One region of the Peribacillus sp. TH27 genome, then DNA from elsewhere that is predicted to be linked to it. Evidence: riboswitches for the same ligand, from Rfam matches in the RefSeq annotation. Region 1 holds a riboswitch; the other holds the start of a gene.
The links. Region 1 has a riboswitch for glycine ahead of JFU24_RS13420 (amino acid permease). Riboswitches for the same ligand answer to the same signal wherever they lie in the genome.
Positions count from the first base shown of each region.

Region 2: another riboswitch for glycine. It lies ahead of JFU24_RS01870 (amino acid permease); the one in region 1 lies ahead of JFU24_RS13420 (amino acid permease).

Region 1 covers NZ_JAEKEV010000002.1:2,484,751-2,494,239, forward strand. Annotated here, with positions in the region: gene JFU24_RS13410 (amino acid permease) at 1-1,108, opposite strand, end outside; gene JFU24_RS13415 (ketopantoate reductase family protein) at 1,546-2,472, opposite strand; glycine riboswitch at 3,028-3,106, shown strand; gene JFU24_RS13420 (amino acid permease) at 3,286-4,626, shown strand; gene JFU24_RS13425 (DUF3311 domain-containing protein) at 4,815-5,015, shown strand; gene JFU24_RS13430 (sodium:solute symporter family protein) at 5,012-6,478, shown strand; gene tnpB (IS200/IS605 family element RNA-guided endonuclease TnpB) at 6,946-8,151, opposite strand; gene JFU24_RS13440 (MepB family protein) at 8,409-9,002, opposite strand; gene argH (argininosuccinate lyase) at 9,293-9,489, opposite strand, start outside.
Region 2 covers NZ_JAEKEV010000002.1:40,564-50,052, reverse strand. Annotated here, with positions in the region: gene gcvPA (aminomethyl-transferring glycine dehydrogenase subunit GcvPA) at 1-810, opposite strand, end outside; gene gcvH (glycine cleavage system protein GcvH) at 812-1,207, opposite strand; gene gcvT (glycine cleavage system aminomethyltransferase GcvT) at 1,358-2,467, opposite strand; gene sdaAA (L-serine ammonia-lyase, iron-sulfur-dependent, subunit alpha) at 2,489-3,370, opposite strand; gene JFU24_RS01880 (serine dehydratase beta chain) at 3,370-3,882, opposite strand; gene glyA (serine hydroxymethyltransferase) at 3,902-5,152, opposite strand; glycine riboswitch at 5,272-5,377, opposite strand; gene JFU24_RS01870 (amino acid permease) at 5,695-7,083, opposite strand; glycine riboswitch at 7,449-7,505, opposite strand; glycine riboswitch at 7,509-7,611, opposite strand; glycine riboswitch at 8,059-8,152, opposite strand; glycine riboswitch at 8,153-8,254, opposite strand; gene speB (agmatinase) at 8,420-9,421, opposite strand.

The sequences.
Region 1 (9,489 bases):
GAATCATTCCAGGTAGAACACTAGCACTGTAAACATAAAGGAATAGTTGTGGCGGTGCAAGGTAGTTCAAGACAACACCAATTGCTAAACCTAAAAGGACAGCAATCGTACAATAAGCTGGCACTCCATTTTTAGATACTTTCGCAAAGATTTTAGGAGCTTGACCGTTCATTGCTAGAGTGTAAAGCATACGACCTGCACTGAAAATCCCACTATTACATCCAGACATCGCCGCTGTGATTACGACAAAGTTAATAATACCTGCTGCTGCAGTAATACCTATTTTAGCAAAGGTTGAAACAAACGGACTACCGATGTCATCTAGTTGGTTCCAAGGAAAGACTGTCACGATGACAAAAATAGCGCCAATATAGAATATTAAAATACGCCAAATGATGCTTTGGATAGCTTTTGTTACAGTCTTCGTTGGATTTTTCGCTTCACCCGCAGTGATACCGATAAGTTCAACGCCCTGATAGGATGCTACAACAAGGGAAAGCGCAAAGAAGAACCCTGTCCAGCCCCCGGTGAAGAAGCCGCCATTTGCCCAAAGATTTGATAATCCAATTGCATCACCGCCATTTCCAAATCCGAAAAAGATAAGACCTAGTCCAGCAATAATCATCAGTACAATCGTTATAATTTTAATAAGCGCAAACCAAAATTCAAATTCCCCGAAAGATTTTACAGAAATGAGGTTTGCAGCCCCTAGGATAACCATGGCAATCACACCTGGTATCCATGCGGGTAAATCTGGGAACCAATACTTCATATACATTCCAACGGCAATTATCTCGGACATTCCGACGATTACCCACTGAAACCAATTACTCCATGCAGTCATATAACCTGCTAAAGGATGAATATAGTTACTCGCAAATGTTGCAAACGAACCCGTAGTAGGCTCTAAATAAAGCATTTCTCCCATAGAACGCATGATGAAAAATATAAAAAGACCAGCGATAGCATAAGCTAGCATTACAGATGGTCCAGTCCATTTAATCGTACTTGCTGATCCCATAAATAACCCAACACCAATGGTACCGCCCAAAGCGATCATCTGAATATGACGTGCCTCTAGCCCTCTCTTTAATTCTTTGTTTGACATGATTAATTCCTCCAGATGTAATATTAGCGACTATACTTCGTACAAGGTTATTAAAGTTTTTTTCTAGCCCCTAATTAACTCCCAATTTAGATCAAAACAACTGTTGATTCATTTTCCATACTTAGATTAGATTTGAAAAGTTCCAATTCTTTTTCATATCGCATAATTTATAATCTTATCTTATAATAATAAATATTCTGTAAAAAAACAAATGTATTTCTAGAAGAAACACTAAACAGTATAAAAAAATTCAATCACTAAAAGTGATATTAGATATATTAGTATTTTAAGAAATCAATAAAATAACATGACCCTAATAAGATAAAGTAGGGAATTTAACACAACCAAAGGAAACCCAGTCTTTAAAGACTGAGCTCAGTTCAAATGGCCTTGTTCTAGAGCAAGGTGAGGGAGTTATCATAGAAAAAAGTCAAACTTTAGTTGAAATTATATTGACTTTCGAGAAATTCAATTCGTTCATATAACTCTTTGTTTACAAGTGTAGGCACTCCGTATTTCTCACCTAATTTTAATACCGTACCTGCAAATAACTCAACCTCACTGTAACGTCGAGCTTCGATATCTTGAGCCATGGATGGCTTTCCTTCTGGGCTTAATGTATCCAATACACTTAACCAATAATCCAGATCTCTTTCCGTTAAATGAATTCCTTCTTTCTCTGACAGAACGATAACCTCTCTCATGGCAGAAATCATCATTTCTCTTGCATGACCCTTTCGTTGAATTTCACCATAATTACTTTTATAGACAGCAACAGTTTGATTAACACCAACATTCAGCATAAATTTCCCCCATTGCCGCTTATACATATCCGTATCTATCTCATATGGGACCTTCATTTTTTCAAAAAAATCTGCCACCTGCTGAACCTTTTCTGAAACCAATCCAGGTTCCCGCTCACCAAGGCAGAGTATGCCCATATGGTCGTATGTCAACTTATTTTCTTCTTTAACAGCATCCATACCTTGCGCAACACAATATAAGACTTTATCCTTTCCATACGCCTCACCAATAATCGCTTCACTTGTGATCCCATTCAAAGCAGAAATAATAATCGTCTGTTTTCCAATTTGATTCTTCACCGCTTCAATAGCATCTTCCAATCCACTAAATTTAACAGTAAAAATCATCAAATCTGCAGGCTCGCATATTTCTTCAGGCGTTACATAATGAAAGTCACAAAGCTCACCATTGCAATAAACCCCATCCTGGACATATCTCTTTATTCTAGCTGTATCCGCAATAATCCTCACATTCTTCTTCGGCATTTCCTTTGATAAATGATGTCCATATAAAATGCCCAGTGCTCCTAATCCAACAATTGATACTGTCTTTATCGCCATAGCATCCCTAATTCCCTTCACCTTTTTACCTAAATATTATCACACTATTCGGAAAACGGTCGCGATTAAAATGCCAGTTCTATGGTATGAATTGTTTAGAAAAAAACCACCTAGAAAAGCTACAATATTGTGAAATACCAATAATGACACGAGGGGTTTGTAACATCCCTTACAGCTTCTTTTTGGTTCATATATATCACCAAAAGGAAAATTAAGGCTTAAACGAAGTCTACTTTTCTGAGGAACGATAACCACAAAATTTGTTGTTGTTTTTTGTATTGATTTTAAAGTGTACCCGTTAACTATCAGCTACAGTCATTATGGCTTTTCCAATCACTATTTTTAAAGAGTTGATATATACCAACTACATTACTCGCTAACTTTCCAATTTCCATATTGACCTATAGAATAAACAATGATAGAATTCCAATATTATATTGACGTTATTTAAGTATAATGACAAATGACCGAAGGAAGATTCAATTCTTCTACAAACGGACATTTATTACAACCGCATACTAGCAAGCGTTGAATGCTATGGATCACACTATAGCAGGAGCAGCTTCTGGAGAGACTGTACATAGTACAGCGCCGAAGGATTCACAATCTCAGGCAAAAGGACAGAAGAGTAACGAATGATGAATTGTTATTCTTAAACCTGACGAGATTGGTAGTATCCAATCTCTTTTTTTATTGTCCAAAATCCAAGATATTGCCATTCAATGGCATAAGCGAGGTGAAAACAACGAGCTACACGGAATGTGGAATAACGCTCCACACGACTAAGATCATATACAACGGGAGATGCTCAAATTGGCTAAACAGGAATTGAAAAGAGATTTAAAAAATCGCCATATACAATTAATTGCAATAGGAGGAACCATTGGTACCGGTTTATTTCTTGGATCCGGTAAAGCCATCCAATTAGCAGGCCCATCCATTATCTTTTCCTATCTTATTATAGGGATTGCCTTATTTTTTGTTATGAGGGCTTTAGGGGAATTACTTTTATCCAACGCCGGTTATACGTCATTCACCGAATTCGCTACCGAATATATCGGGCCGTGGGCTGGATTCGTAACCGGATGGACCTATTGGTTCTGTTGGATCATGACAGCCATGGCCGATATCATTGCGGTTGGTGTCTATATGCAATATTGGTTCGATATCCCTCAATGGATACCAGCTCTTGCATGCCTAGTCATTCTGTTAGGATTGAATCTATTGACGGTTAAATTGTTTGGAGAACTTGAATTCTGGTTCGCGCTCATTAAAGTCATCACGATTATTGCCTTGATTATTGTAGGCATCATCCTGTTAGTCATTGGCTTTAAAACCAATACAGGAACCGTTTCACTCACCAACCTTTGGAGCCACGGAGGCATGTTTCCGAACGGCGTATCCGGCTTCCTGCTATCTTTACAATTGGTTGTCTTCTCCTTTGTAGGGGTCGAATTAATTGGTGTTTCTGCAGCAGAAACAGCTAACCCGAAAAAAAATATACCATCAGCCATCAATAAAATCCCGGTCCGAATTTTACTTTTCTATGTAGGTGCCATACTCGTCATTCTATGCGTCAATCCTTGGACACAGCTGGATGCATCAAGCAGTCCATTCGTAGAAGTCTTTACACTAATCGGCATTCCAATCGCTGCAGGGATTATCAATTTTGTTGTCCTGACATCCGCTGCATCTGCCGGCAACAGCGGTTTATTTTCAACAAGCCGTATGCTTTATACATTAAGCAATAATAACGATGCTCCTGCAAAATTAGCAAAATTAAATAAACATGCTGTTCCAAGTAATGCCTTGGTTACATCGGCAATCGTCGTCTCCGTAGGGGCATTGCTAAGCAAAATGATACCTGAACAGGCCTTTACAATAGTAACTACAATCAGTGCCATCTGTTTTATTTGGGTTTGGAGCATCATCTTGATTTCACATATCAAATATACGAAAAAACGTCCGGACTTGAGAGCCCAATCTACATTCAAAGCTCCTTTTACACCCTTTATCAATTACGTTATTTTAGGATTATTTCTGTTCATCCTAATCGTTATGCTATTCGCTGAAGCTACACGACTTTCACTGTTAATGACGCCAATCTGGTTCATTCTTCTACTCGTACTCTATAATTATCAGAAAAAAAAGTAGCTATTTTTCATGGTCGCAGGAATTAAAAGGAAGGGACACTCCCTTCCTTTTTTTCAATTTATTTTGCTAACACAGAGAAGCGCTACTAAAATATATAATGCAGCCACAGTAAATTTTATATTAAAATAGTGTAAGGTACTGTAAGTCGATATGAATGACTTTTCACTTAGAATGGAGGGGTTGGATTAATGAAGATTATATATATACTTACTCTAGTTCCTTTTATAGGCATATTAGGATTTCTTCCGTTTGTTAACAGAATAGAACCTTATGTATTAGGGATGCCTTTTAATATGTTTTGGATGGCTATGTGGGTGGTCCTTACATCCGTTATTTTGGGCATCATGTATAAGTTGGACCCCAGAAATCGGGAAGGTGACCAGGAATGAATATTTCCCTCTTAATTATTTTAGGATTTTTACTTTTATCAATCTTTTTAGGTATTCGATCTTCAAAAGGAAAAGACATGAATTTGGAACAATGGACGGTTGGAGGCCGTGGTTTTGGTGCTATATTCGTCTTTCTATTGATGGCTGGAGAAATTTATACGACGTTTTCCTTTCTTGGCGGCAGCGGCTGGGCTTATGGTAAGGGTGCACCCGCTTTATACGTCCTTATTTACATTACTTTGTCTTATGTATTGTCATATTGGCTTCTTCCGGAAATATGGAAATATGCCAAAGAAAATAGTCTAATGTCTCAATCTGATTTCTTTGTAAGCAAGTATAAGAGCCCAAGCTTAGGAATTCTGGCAGCACTTGTCGGTGTGGTATCTATGATTCCAGTGATTGTCGTGCAACTTAAAGGATTAGGGATTATTGTTTCAGAAGCATCTTATGGAGCAATTTCAATGTCTACCGCGGTCTGGATGGGAGCAATCAGCCTTACTATTTATGTTATGATTTCTGGAATACACGGCTCAGTTTGGACAGCAGTCATTAAAGATATCATGATGATCGTGATTATAGGATTCTTAGGAATTTATCTTCCTATTCATTACTTTGGTGGTTTTCAACCGATGTTTGAGGCCGTAAATGCAGCCCAGCCTGGTTTTCTAAAGCTTCCTGAACAGGGGCTTAGTGTTTCATGGTTTATCTCCACGGTAATATTGCTTGTATTCGGTTTTTACATGTGGCCCCAAGTTTTCAGCGCTGTCTATTCGGCGCGCAGCGGGAAAGTATTTCGTAAAAATGCTATAATCAGTCCGTTATATACGCTCATGTTGTTATTTGTCTTTTTTGTAGGATTTACTGCTATATTGAAAGTGCCTGGACTCGTTGGGGCAGATGCAGACCTCTCATTGCTGCGCCTTTCTATTGAGACCTTTGATCCATGGTTTATAGGCATAATCGGCGGAGCTGGAATGCTGACCGCATTAGTACCGGGATCCATGCTTTTAATGAGTGTGGCTACACTGCTCGCGAAAAACGTCTATAAGGAATTTGCACCTACAGTATCCGATCGGAACGTTGTAAGATTAGCAAAGTTCCTCGTTCCTGTTATTGCATTAATAGCAGTCTACTTTACATTAAACGGCGGGGAAACGATGTCAGCATTAATTCTCATGGGATACAGTCTTATCACACAGTTATTTCCGTCTCTTCTCTTTAGCCTGAAAAAAACTAATACCATCAACAAATATGGAGCAATCGCCGGGATCATCTGCGGATTGGCCATCGTAACCTACATTACGCTTAGTCATTCAACCATAGGTACCATGTTTCCATCCTTACCACAGGCAGCGAAAGATTTGAATGTTGGAATCATTGCCTTGGCGGTCAATTTCTTTGTTATGATTACTGTAAGTCTCGCTTTCAGAAAGCTCTCGGTTCAGTTAGATCCCGCAAAATAATCTAAATCTATTAAAGATATATGAAGTAATTCTTTGACTGTGGTTTTTGGGGATTAAAAGTGCACCGTAAATTATACAATCGAAAGGCTCAGTCAAAAGACTGAGCCTTTATCATGTTATGTATCCCATACCCCATAAAGGATACACACTTCTTTTTCTTGTCTTTTTTCCCTCTAACGGTCTATTATTCTCTTTGGACATGAGTAATGAATGACAGCAGGGGCCTTGGCAATCAACAGATAAAATGGTTTTCAAAAGATCGTACTGATGAAAGATACAAGAAATAATTTACGGGTCATTCTGCGGTTCACTTCTTTCAGATTCAGGAAATCAAAATCCTCTAAAAAAAAAAAAGAAGCTCTAGAAATTCGTGTAAGTATACGTTGAACTACCCACCACTTATCGACCTTACGGTCTGATTGAAGTGGGGGATTCCTAAGAACATTAGCCTATCGGCCAATTTTTAATTAGGCTATCCCCGTAGTTCCTACGGTTAGAAGCCTTATGGCTTCATTCATTAGATTGAGTCCTGCGTTAATATCTCGATCGTGGTGAGTAGAACAAAAAGGACAATCCCATTCACGAAGATTCAGATGTTTAACGTCTTTATTTTGGTAACCGCAGCTAGAACACAATTGGCTAGAAGCAAACGTTTTAGATACGGTCACGATTTGTTTACCATACCATTTTGCTTTGTATTCCAACATTTTTTTGAATTGGTACCAAGACACTTCACTAATAGCTTTAGCTAGTTTGTGATTTTTCATCACATTCGACACTTGCAAGTCTTCCATTCCAATCACATCGTGGTTTTTGATGATTTCGGTAGAAACTTTATGTAAGTAATCCATTCGGGCATTTGAAATTTTTTCGTGTAGGATAGCCACTTTTCGTTTTTGTTTTTGATAGTTTTTGGTTTCAGCCAATGGTTTATTTTGATTCAAGGCTATTTCTTGTCGCCTTGAAAGAATCCGTTGTGCTTTGGACAATTTCTTTTCGACCGTCCGGAAGAATTTTGGGTTTTGATAGACCGTACCATCTGAAAGAATAGCAAAATTCTTCAAGCCAACATCTACACCGCACGAACGATTCGTTTTAGGAAGTACTTGTACATTGGTTTCCGCTAAAACGGAAATGAAATATCTACCCGAAGGGTTCCGCCTGATTGTGGCATTGATGATTCGCCCTTCGACTTCGCGGCTTTTAGCAAAACGAACTAGACCGAGTTTTGGCAATTTGATTTTGTTTCCAATCATTCCGATATTTCCATTCGTATGTTTAGTCGTGTAGGAATGGATAGGATTCTTTTTCGATTTGAAGCGTGGTGACTTGTTTTGCTTTTTATAATATCGACTATAGGAATCTGCTAAATTTTCCACCGATTTCTGTAAGGCAATACTGTCTACTTCTTTCAGGAAAGAATACTCTTTCTTTAAAGCTGGAAGTTCTTTGATTGTTGCGTATTTATTCAGAAAAGAACCTTTCCATTCATTAGAGGATAATTGGCCGTTCTGCTTCATTTCTTCACAAATATACCAGTAGGCATCTTTCTCCTTTTGTTTGCTTAAAAAGAAGTTATAGACAAAACGGGAGCAGCCGATCGTTTTATTGATTAGAACTAGTTGTTCTTTAGTTGGATAGATTCGAAATTTATAAGCTTTGTTTACGACCATTGGTTTCACCCCCCTTATAGTTATTATTAACAATCGAACGTATGTTTGTCAAAAGATTACTTTGGCTTATGCCAACCCCCATTCATCTCCCCCTTACCGTTGGGCTCTCGCCCTTCACACGCTTGAAGAGGGAGTCTTCTGGCGTGAAATGATAAAAAGATTCCTTTATTCATGCCTATGTTTAACGATACTGATAATAATTCATCAAATGCTAACAACTCTTTCGTACCATATTCCCAAATCCATAGAGACCATAATTATTTTTCTAATTGACTTGCGTGATTTGGACTGTAAAGCATTTGAACACGAACACAGTCTATTGGTGTATTTATAGGTATCTCTATGAAATATTTTAGCTGCCATATCTGAGTTTTTTGTGCCTGACGGCTAGTAGGCTTGTCCCAAGGTGGGTAAACGCGTATTGCTCGTTTACCACCTTTACCTTTATTAGATACTATATTCTGATCCAATAAAACCGCTTTTGGAAATACAAACTGACCAAAGTTATTACCTTTGCGAGTACTAATAACAAACAAATCAGCTGGATCTGATATGTCATATGGTTGAATCGCTCCATCCCCAATTCTCTCCCACAAAGTCACAAATTGTCCAACCTTTGTAGGTGTGATTTTAGCCACACGAAATCTAATGGAAAGGGTATTCAACTTGAATATATAGGCTCCATATTCAGCGTTTTGTGCTTCTATTAGTGGTTGTGAGAACTCAAACCTGCACGGGCTATAAACAAGTTCCTTTGCTGCAAGAAGGTCACTATGAATTGTGTCAGAGGAAGCCCCGGAATTTTGAACGCTGAGATCTGATTCTAATAAGTCTTGATTTTTCTCATCCATCTGTTCTAATCCTCCATTTTAAAGCTTTCTAGTCATTTTACTATATTCTCTTACAAAGCCATTCGATACACCTCACTCTCGTTCTGTTCCCTCATTTTAGAACATTCGTTCGCTATATTCAATTATCAACAGCATTATTTATCAAAGCCCTAGCCCTGTAAATAGTTAGATGACATTTAAATAAAATGGAATGAACCTAAAAAAAACCCAGGCAACTTCCTCCCGGGTCTTTAATCATTATGCTGACTTTTCCACTTGTTCTGCTTACGGGATTTTCCAAAGCTGCAACCTCAATATTCCACTAAAGCTTTCCTTCTATCATTCAAAGCTTTAACAATTTCCTTATATTCCTGCACCTGTTGTTCTAGTTTTTGTTTTCTATTCACAATCATCCTCGAAACTTCTTTCGGGCTAGGCCCACCTTGAATGCTTCTAATCTCCACAAAATATTCGGGGGAGATGATTTTTTTCCATTCGTCTTCTGCTA
Region 2 (9,489 bases), 2.4 Mb from region 1:
TCCTAATGGCTGCATATCACCGATCACAATATCTGCCCCAAGTTTCCCAGGAGCCTGCAAGAGTGCTAGTGCAAGAGGATTGGCGCTTACGATTAAAAGGGCACCTTTTTCTTCTGCAATTTTCTTAATTGCTTTTAAATCCTCAATGGAACCGAAGAAATTTGGATATTGAACAATTACGGCAGCAGTGTCCTTATCGATTTGTTCTTGCAGCTTCCCTAAATCTGTAACCTCATCAGCAAGATTTACTTCCTCAGCTGTGTATCCCGGACCTCCAGCTACTGTATGTAAAATAGCACGGGATTCAGGATGTACCGCTTTGGATACAAGTACTTTTGAACGTCTTGTAGATGCAACGGCAAGTGATGCAGCTTCTGCAAGCGATGTAAAACCATCGTACATGGAAGAGTTAGCCACATCCATTCCTGTCAACTCACAAACCATCGTTTGAAATTCAAAAATCGCTTGTAATTCACCTTGGCTGATCTCCGGTTGGTAGGGTGTATAAGCTGTGTAAAATTCGGAACGTGAAATCATATGATTTACCACACTTGGAATATAGTGATCATAGGTACCTGCACCTAGAAAAGTTGGGTAATGATTTGCATTTTTGTTTTTTGTAGCAAGCTGATTCATTTTTTTCAAAAGAAGCGGTTCAGGAACCGCCTCTGGAATGTTTAGCTCATCCTGCAGGCTAATTTCAGCTGGAATATCTTCAAATAACTCATCTATAGAAGAAATATTTAAAAATTTGAGCATTTCCTCTTGGTCCTGTTTCGTATCAGGGAGGTATCTATAAGTGGCTGTCATATTATTCCTCTCCTTCATTAGTAAATGCTTGATATTCATCTTCGTTTAGAAGTGAATCTAATTCTTCTGGATTGGACATTTCTACTTCGACTAACCACCCTGCTTCAAATGGATGCTCGTTAATCGTCTCTGGAGCGCCTTCTAACTCTTCGTTTACAGTAACTACCGTACCTGAAACAGGTGAATAAAGTTCGGAAACTGCTTTAACTGACTCGATCGTTCCCATCGATTCATTGACAGTTACTTCATCATCAATCGCTGGATTTTCAACAAAGACGATATCACCTAACGCCTTTTGTGCATAATCAGAAATTCCAATACGTACACGATTTCCTTCTAATTGTTGCACCCACTCATGTTCTTTGCTATATCGTAAACTTAATGTTACTTTTGTCATTGTTTTTTCTCCCTCTCCGTTTTTAATTTTGTCATAATTCAGAAAATAAAGACCAATTTTACTCATAACAGGTTGTCTATTTCGGTCTACGTGCAAAGTAACGGAAATCGACTTAAAAACTACACGATAACTCTATTAAAATATTTCCACTTATCTTTTGTAGAATGGTGCATTAACAATAACAGCTTCAATCAGTTTATTACGAATTTCCACTTTTATCGGCGTCCCCACTTCAGCTTGGTCGGCTGATACCAAGGCAAGACCTAAGCTTTTCTTCAAAGATGGTGATTGTGTTCCGGATGTAACAATACCTATTTCCTCTCCACCTTGAGAAATTACCTTGTAACCATGACGCGGAATCCCTCTGCCTGTTACTTCAATCCCTACTAATTTTCGTTTTAATCCAGCTTCTTTTTGTTCTGTAAGAGCAGATTTTCCGATAAAGTCACTTTCTTTGTTCGTCTTTACCACAAAGCCGATTCCTGCTTCAAGCGGGCTGATATCGTTACTGAGTTCTTGGCCATAGAGTGCAAGACGTGCTTCAAGTCGAAGCGTGTCCCGTGCACCAAGTCCACATGGTTGTAATCCATTCTTAGTTCCTGCTTCTAAGAGCTTTTCCCAGAGTACTACCGCTTTGTCCGCTGCTAAATAAAGTTCATATCCATTTTCTCCTGTGTAACCTGTACGGGATACAAGTATGTCGGTAATCCCGGAGATGTTGACATGTTGGGCGAATTTAAAAGAGCCAATTTCTGATAAATCTATTTCCGTTAACTTTTGCAAAATGCTTTCTGCCTTTGGACCTTGGATGGCAAGCTGAGCGATGTCTTCCGAAATATTTTGGAGCGCCATCTCTCCTTTTACATGCTGCTTCATCCATTCGTAATCTTTCTCAATGTTTGCGGCATTAATAACGAGTAAATATTTTTCATTCCCTAATTTATAAACTAATAAATCATCGACTGTTCCGCCGTCTGGATAGCACATTGCAGTATACTGTGCTTGATTGATGCTAAGCTTTGTTACATCGTTTGTAACAAGGTAGTTAATATAACTCTCGGCATCTTTCCCTTCCACAAGTACCTCTCCCATATGAGAAACATCAAAAAGTCCTGCTTCTGTTCGAACAGCTTCATGCTCTTCTAAAATGCTGGAAAATTGAACTGGCAGAGCCCAGCCACCAAAATCAATAACTTTTGCTCCGTATTTTTTATATACTTCAAAAAGCGGTGTTTGCTTTAATGCTGTTTCAGTACCCATGATCTACCTCCCGATTATGATTCATGATTTCCTACAAAAAAGACGTTCTTTCACCTGTTTACCGGTTTCTGTCATTGCCAAGCCACCAAGAGCCGTTTCTCGAAGGGTCCTTGGCATATCATTTCCAACCTTATACATGGCTTCAATTACCTCATCACAGGGTATGCGGCTTTCAATCCCAGCTAGAGACATGTCGGCCGCTGAAAATGCAATTGAGGTTCCAATCACATTCCGCTTGATGCAAGGAACTTCCACAAGTCCTGCGACTGGATCACAAACCAAACCTAAAAGTGACTTCATCGCAATGGCTGTCGCATTCACGGCTTGCAGTGGTGTTCCACCTTTTAACTCAACGATTGTCCCCGCTGCCATGGCCGTTGCGGAGCCCACCTCTGCTTGACAGCCTCCAGCAGCCCCCGAAATGAAAGAACGGTTCGCAATGACAAGCCCGAGCATACTTGCCGTGAATAACCCCATAACTAAATCTTTATAAGGAGTGCCATCATTTTTATGAAGTGAAAACAGTACCCCAGGCAGAATCCCTGCTGCACCCGCAGTTGGGGTAGCTACAATGACCCCCATTCGGGCGTTACTTTCAGAAGTTGCCAATGAAAAGCTCATTGCATTGCTTATATAGCTGCCTGACAAAGATTTACCTTGTTGAACGTAATCATTCATTTTCAAAGCATCTCCGCCAGAAATTCCACTCGGTGCGGTTGTGGCATCCTTTATACCGTTATCAACGGCTTCCTTCATTTTAATCAATCGTTCTTCCATCATACTGATAATAGCTTGTTGGTCTCTTCCTGACTTTTCTGCTTCCATCATTAGCATGATTTCGCCAATGCTTTTTTCTTCTCTTTGACAAGCTTCATTTAGTTCTTTCATGGTCTGGATTTCCATCATATAGCCTTGTCCATTACTTTCTTTCTTGGATGATATGAACTAGCAAGAGCTGAAAAGTCATCACCTGCACTGAGTCGAATCGATACCATATCGTCGTCTATCATGAAAATCTTGGATAAACCACCACCAAGTGATGCTCCGCCTACCTTTACTACACAATCGCCGCGTTTTGCTGTCACGATTGTTGTGTTAGGATGGTCAAAATACTCGCAGCAGTTTTCAAATTCTATTTCGTACTGCATTCCATTTTCTTTTGCCCATTCCAACGAGTTTTTAATGCGTGAATCATCAGTATCCATTCCAAGTAATCCGCCAAGCAGTGCTTTATCTGTTCCATGTCCTTGATAGGTTTCAGCAAATGAATCATAGAATACAATTTTGACTTCTTTTGGATAATCTCCTAACAGTTCATGGATGAATTTACCAATTGACACGACTCCGGCTGTGTGGGAACTTGACGGTCCTACCATGATTGGACCTATTATGTCAAAACAACTTTGAAATTCCATTGTGTCCCCCCCTTTTTTCTTACACAGTAATTGGTTGTTGAAATAACGGATAAATATCACAAATTCCTTTGGTTGTTTCTTTTGCTTTCTCAAGAACGTCTTTATCCCCTTTACTCTTTAGAACAGCTGAAATCACTTTACCGATTTTCACCATTTCATCCTGCTTCATGCCTCGAGTTGTTAATGCTGCTGTTCCCATTCGGATACCACTGGTAACAAATGGCTTTTCCGGATCATATGGAATCGTATTTTTATTAGCGGTGATGCCTGCTTCTTCTAATAATTTCTCTGCTTCTTTTCCTGTTAAATTCCACGGACGTAAATCTAAAAGGACAATATGATTATCTGTTCCGCCAGAAACAAGAGCTGCACCTTCATTTTTTAATGTTTCACTAAGTGTTGCAGCATTTTCAATGACTTGTTTCGCATAGTCCTTAAAGCTTGGTTGTAATGCTTCGTTGAAAGCAACCGCTTTTGCTGCAATAATGTGCATGAGAGGGCCGCCCTGAATTCCTGGGAATACAGATTTATTAATCGATTTGATAATCTCTTCATCGTTTGTTAAAACGATACCCCCGCGAGGTCCTCTCAATGTTTTATGAGTAGTACTTGTCACAACATCTGCATATGGGATTGGGGATGGGTGAAGACCGGCCGCTACCAGCCCTGCAATATGAGCCATATCCACCATAAGTTTTGCTCCAACTTGATCAGCAATTTCTCTAAATCGTGCAAAATTAATGGTTCTTGGGTAGGCACTTGTCCCTGCAATAATCAATTTTGGTTTTTCTTTCTTTGCGATAGCTTCCAACTCATCATAATCAATTAATTGGGTATCTTCTCTAACTCCATAAGACACAACTTCAAACCATTTTCCTGAAACACTGACTGGACTTCCATGAGTTAAGTGGCCGCCATGTGAAAGGTTCATTCCCATTACTTTATCACCAGGCTGAAGTAGTGCGAAAAATACTGCGAAATTTGCTTGTGCACCCGAGTGAGGCTGAACATTTGCATATTTGGCACCAAACAGCTTTGTTAAGCGCTCAATAGCTGCTTGTTCTGCCACATCTACAAATTCACATCCGCCATAATAACGTTTTCCTGGATAACCTTCTGCATATTTATTCGTCATTACACTTCCCATTGCTTCTAATACATCCTGGCTGACGAAGTTTTCTGATGCAATCAACTCTAAGGTTTGATGCTGACGATTTTGCTCGTTTCTGATAGCTTGAAAAATGATTGAATCATTTTGCTGTAAACTCATTTGTACTCCCCCTTGAAAATTTTTGTATTAAAGGTTTGTTGCATAGCTAGTGACTACGAAACACTACCCTTTTTTGCGCACAAAAAAGAACAGAGAAGGGTAGCTTAGCTTAGCTTTCTCTACCCTTCTCTGTCCTTTTACCTGAGAGTTTAACCCTTTTATATTAATAGGGCCTTTCCCCTTTGGTGGCGTACTACTTTATACGCGCTCTCCAGAGGTGCGTCCAGTTGTGGTTCCATCTACCTGAGAGATTTGTTCCAAGGGTCTTTTTGGAACTTGCTCCTTCGGTGGCGTGTCGCATTGCACTCTCCCACAACCGTCATTCGCTCATATTGAATTTTTATTATATTTAGAATAATTGGTGGAAATAAGAATGTCAAGATTTTCTTGTAAGCGTTAACATTATTTTTTGAAAATTCTTACTTTATGAATGTCACATATGGTCATCCAGGTTACTCACGAGTCGCTTGTATCATCGTTTTTTGCAAGTTGACTATTTTGATAAAGTTAATAGTAGGTCCCTGACTTTTGTCCGTAGCCTCTTAATTTTCCGCTACCTCTTTCTGATTCGCCTGATCCGCATGATTTGCCTTCGTTTTCTGCATCTTATAAATCGCAATCAGCGAAATAAACCAAACAGGAGTTACGAACAAGGCAACACGAGTATCTTCCGCAAGTGCAAGCACAACAAGTACGAAAGCTAGGAAAGCAAGGATCAAGTAATTAGAAATTGGATAAAGTGGTAATTTAAATTTGTTCATTTTCGCTAGATCTGGCCTTGTTTTGCGGTATTTCAAATGACTGATGACAGTAATTCCCCAAATAAAGATGAAACATACTGTAGAAATACTTGTAATTAACGTAAATACTCCTTCTGGCATTAAATAGTTCAAAACAACGGAAGTTAGAATGACGACAGTTGAAAAGGCCAGTGCATTGGAAGGTACTTTACGGGCATTAAGTTTTGCAAATGGCACAGGTGCATTTTTATCTTTGGCAAGTGAGTATACCATCCGGCTTGTACTGAAGATTGCACTGTTGCATGCCGAAGCAGCCGATGTTAGGACGACAAAATTGACGATACCAGCAGCTGCAGCGATACCAACAGCCACGAATACTTGGACGAATGGGCTTTCCGATGGGATGATTGCGTTCCACGGATAAACACTCATAATGACAATAAGTGCGCCAATGTAGAAAATTATAATCCGAATAGGAATATTATTGATTGCTTTTGGGATAACTTTCTCTGGATCTTCTGTTTCACCTGCTGTAAGTCCTACAAGTTCAATACCAACAAACGCAAACACTACCATCTGGAATGAGAGGATAAATCCATTTATTCCATTTGGGAACATACCTTCGTGGCTCCATAGATTCGTGAAACTGGCTGCGCCTGAATCTGTGGAAAAGCCTTTAATAATCATGAAAATACCGATAACTATAAGTGCTAGAATAGCGATAACTTTAATTAATGCAAACCAGAATTCCATTTCGCCAAAAAGTTTTACGGTTGCTAGATTCATAAATAGCAAAATGACAAGCGCAATTAAACCTGGCATCCACTGTGGTACGGAGGGAAACCAATACTGGGTATAAAGACCAACTGCTGTTAAGTCGGCCATTGCGATTGAAATCCAGCAAAACCAGTAGGTCCAACCGGTGATAAATGCTGCCATATTACCTAAATAGTCTTTTACAAAGTCAACAAAAGAATTATATTCCAAATTGGTTAAGAGTAGTTCTCCAAGAGCGCGCATGATTAAAAAGCAAATTACGCCTGTAATCATGTAAGCAAATAAAATCGATGGTCCTGCTAAGTGAATAGATTTTCCTGCTCCGAGAAATAATCCCGTTCCAATTGCCCCGCCAATAGCGATTAGTTGTACGTGCCTGTTTTTTAGGCCTCTCGACAATTTTTGTTCCTGCATATGATTTCCCACTCCCTAATTTCCAGATAATTGAATAATAATATTCCGATAAAATTTTGACATATTATTATTCAACCCAACAAAGAAAACGCTTACAATTTTAATATAATATTACTCAATATGTTGCTGATAAATATTCTGGTTCTGGTGCAAACCTCGACATAATCTACCAAGCCTTTGAAAAGATAAAGGTATTGCATTCAACCTATTGCAGATTCTCTCTAAGGTAAAAGTTGTAGTCAGGAAAATTGAATAGAAAGACTCATTCTTTAATAAATTTCATAGCACAATCCTCCTTTTTTCGTTTGTGCTATCTTTCCCAGCATAAAAAGGGCATAGGAAAGATAGGTGTTCTCCTATCTTTCCTCTGTCCTTTTACCTGAGAGTTTAACTCCTTTGGTGGCTCATAGCTCTCTCCAGAGACGCGTCCTATTGTGGTCCTTTTACCTGAGAGATTCATACCCAATTTTTTTGGGAATTGCCCCTTCGGTGCTAAACAATGCGTTTAGTCTCTCCCACAATTATCATCCGCTGATATAAAATCGCATTAACAGTTGTATAATAAATGGTTCTAATGGAAATTTCAATAAATATCTGAAAAAACTTTATTTTCAGAATTTTAAATATAGAGATAGAGCTTTCTGACAGTTCATAAATTATATGCCCCTAGTACCCCAAGTGAATTGTGAATTGAATAGGAGTAGATTGCTTTTTACAGTCGATAAACACCGTTCATAATAGTGTACTTTTACAAACTACTTATACCTTTCAAATATACACTACAGAGGATGCTTTCTAGATAAAAGCATCCTCTGTTTACGTAATCATTATTATTGGAAATCATAAAGAAAAACCTCCAATTCAATACCGAAGTTATCTTTAATGTGCTTAATAGTTTTAGTCACTTAACTTCCCTTGTTTTGGTGTACAATTCAAACCAGAACAAAAACATTTAAAGTGATAACGTTGGCAACATTCCCTTCTCTGTCCTTTTAACTGAGAGTTTAACTCTATGCTAAAAAGAGTCTTCCTCTTTGGTGGCGTTTTATAAACGCGCTCTCCAGAGTTGCGTCCCATTGTGGTTCTTATACCTGAGAGATTTGTTCCAAGGTTTTTTTTGGACCTTGCTCCTTCGGTGGCTGTCTACATTGCACTCTCCCACAATCGTCAACCGCTATACGTTTTTTGAAATACTCTAAATATTCTAAATGAATAATTATTTACATAAGTGTTTTTTATGATATCGCCTCTATTTTTATACATATTCAGGAAACTAAGAAAAGATAAAACGGAGGAAAATCACTTTATATCAGCAAACGCTTTCAAATTTAACAGACTAATGCTTCTTTATGAAGTTCTGCTCTTGATGATCGCTGATTGCATCCTGGTTTCTCTCTTTTTCTTTTAAAACATAACTAAGCAAGTCTAATGAGAGGCGCGCTGCCACTTGTCCAGTTATTCCCGTATGATCGTAAGGAGTTGCAACTTCTACCATATCAAAACCGATTACTTCTCCTCTTTTTGCAATTCCATGAAGTAATTCGTTGACTTCATCATAAAGCAGGCCTCCAGGAGAAGGTGTGCCTGTCGCAGGGGCGATCGATGGGTCGAGGCCATCAATGTCCATGGTAATATAATATTTTTCACCTGCTGGAATAAGTTCCAAAACCTGTTCAAATCCCATCTTTCTCATTTGGCGGGGAGACAAGATGACACTTCCGTATTCTCTGGCAGCATCGACATCTTCTTTTTTACTGCTGCTGATTCCACGAATGCCCAATTGGAAAATCTTTTGAACATGATTCATTTCAGATAAGCGGCGGATGCAGCTTCCATGTCCAACCCGCATTCCTGAACGGTGATCTGCCCAGTCTAAATGCGCATCAATCTGGATCACATGAAATGGCCCGAGTTCACCCAAGCCCTTTCCTACTGGAATTGTAATGGAATGATCTCCACCTAAAACAACCGGCATTGCACCTTTTGAAACGATTTTTCGAATGGCTTCTTCCGTATTATCATGGGATTGCATCATATCCCCATGTACTATGTCTACATCGCCGCAATCAACAACTTTCCATTTCGGGCCAAGATACATGATATCATTTTCAATATCATAGGCTCCATCTAACCCGAAACTATATAATGTAGAGCCTTCACGAATTCCTCTTGGACCCATTCTTGCGCCTGGCTTCCATTGTGTTCCCATATCATTTGGAACTCCAATGACAGCTACATCTGCATCTAGCTGGTCTAGATCCGGACATACGGGATATTTCCCGAAAGTACAGATTCCGGTAAAAGGTAAATTAAGATGTTGTTTTTCATTATTCGACATGTACTTTGCCTCCCACTTGTATTACGTTCTCGTTAATATATATGCAAGCTTCATGCCAACCTATAAAA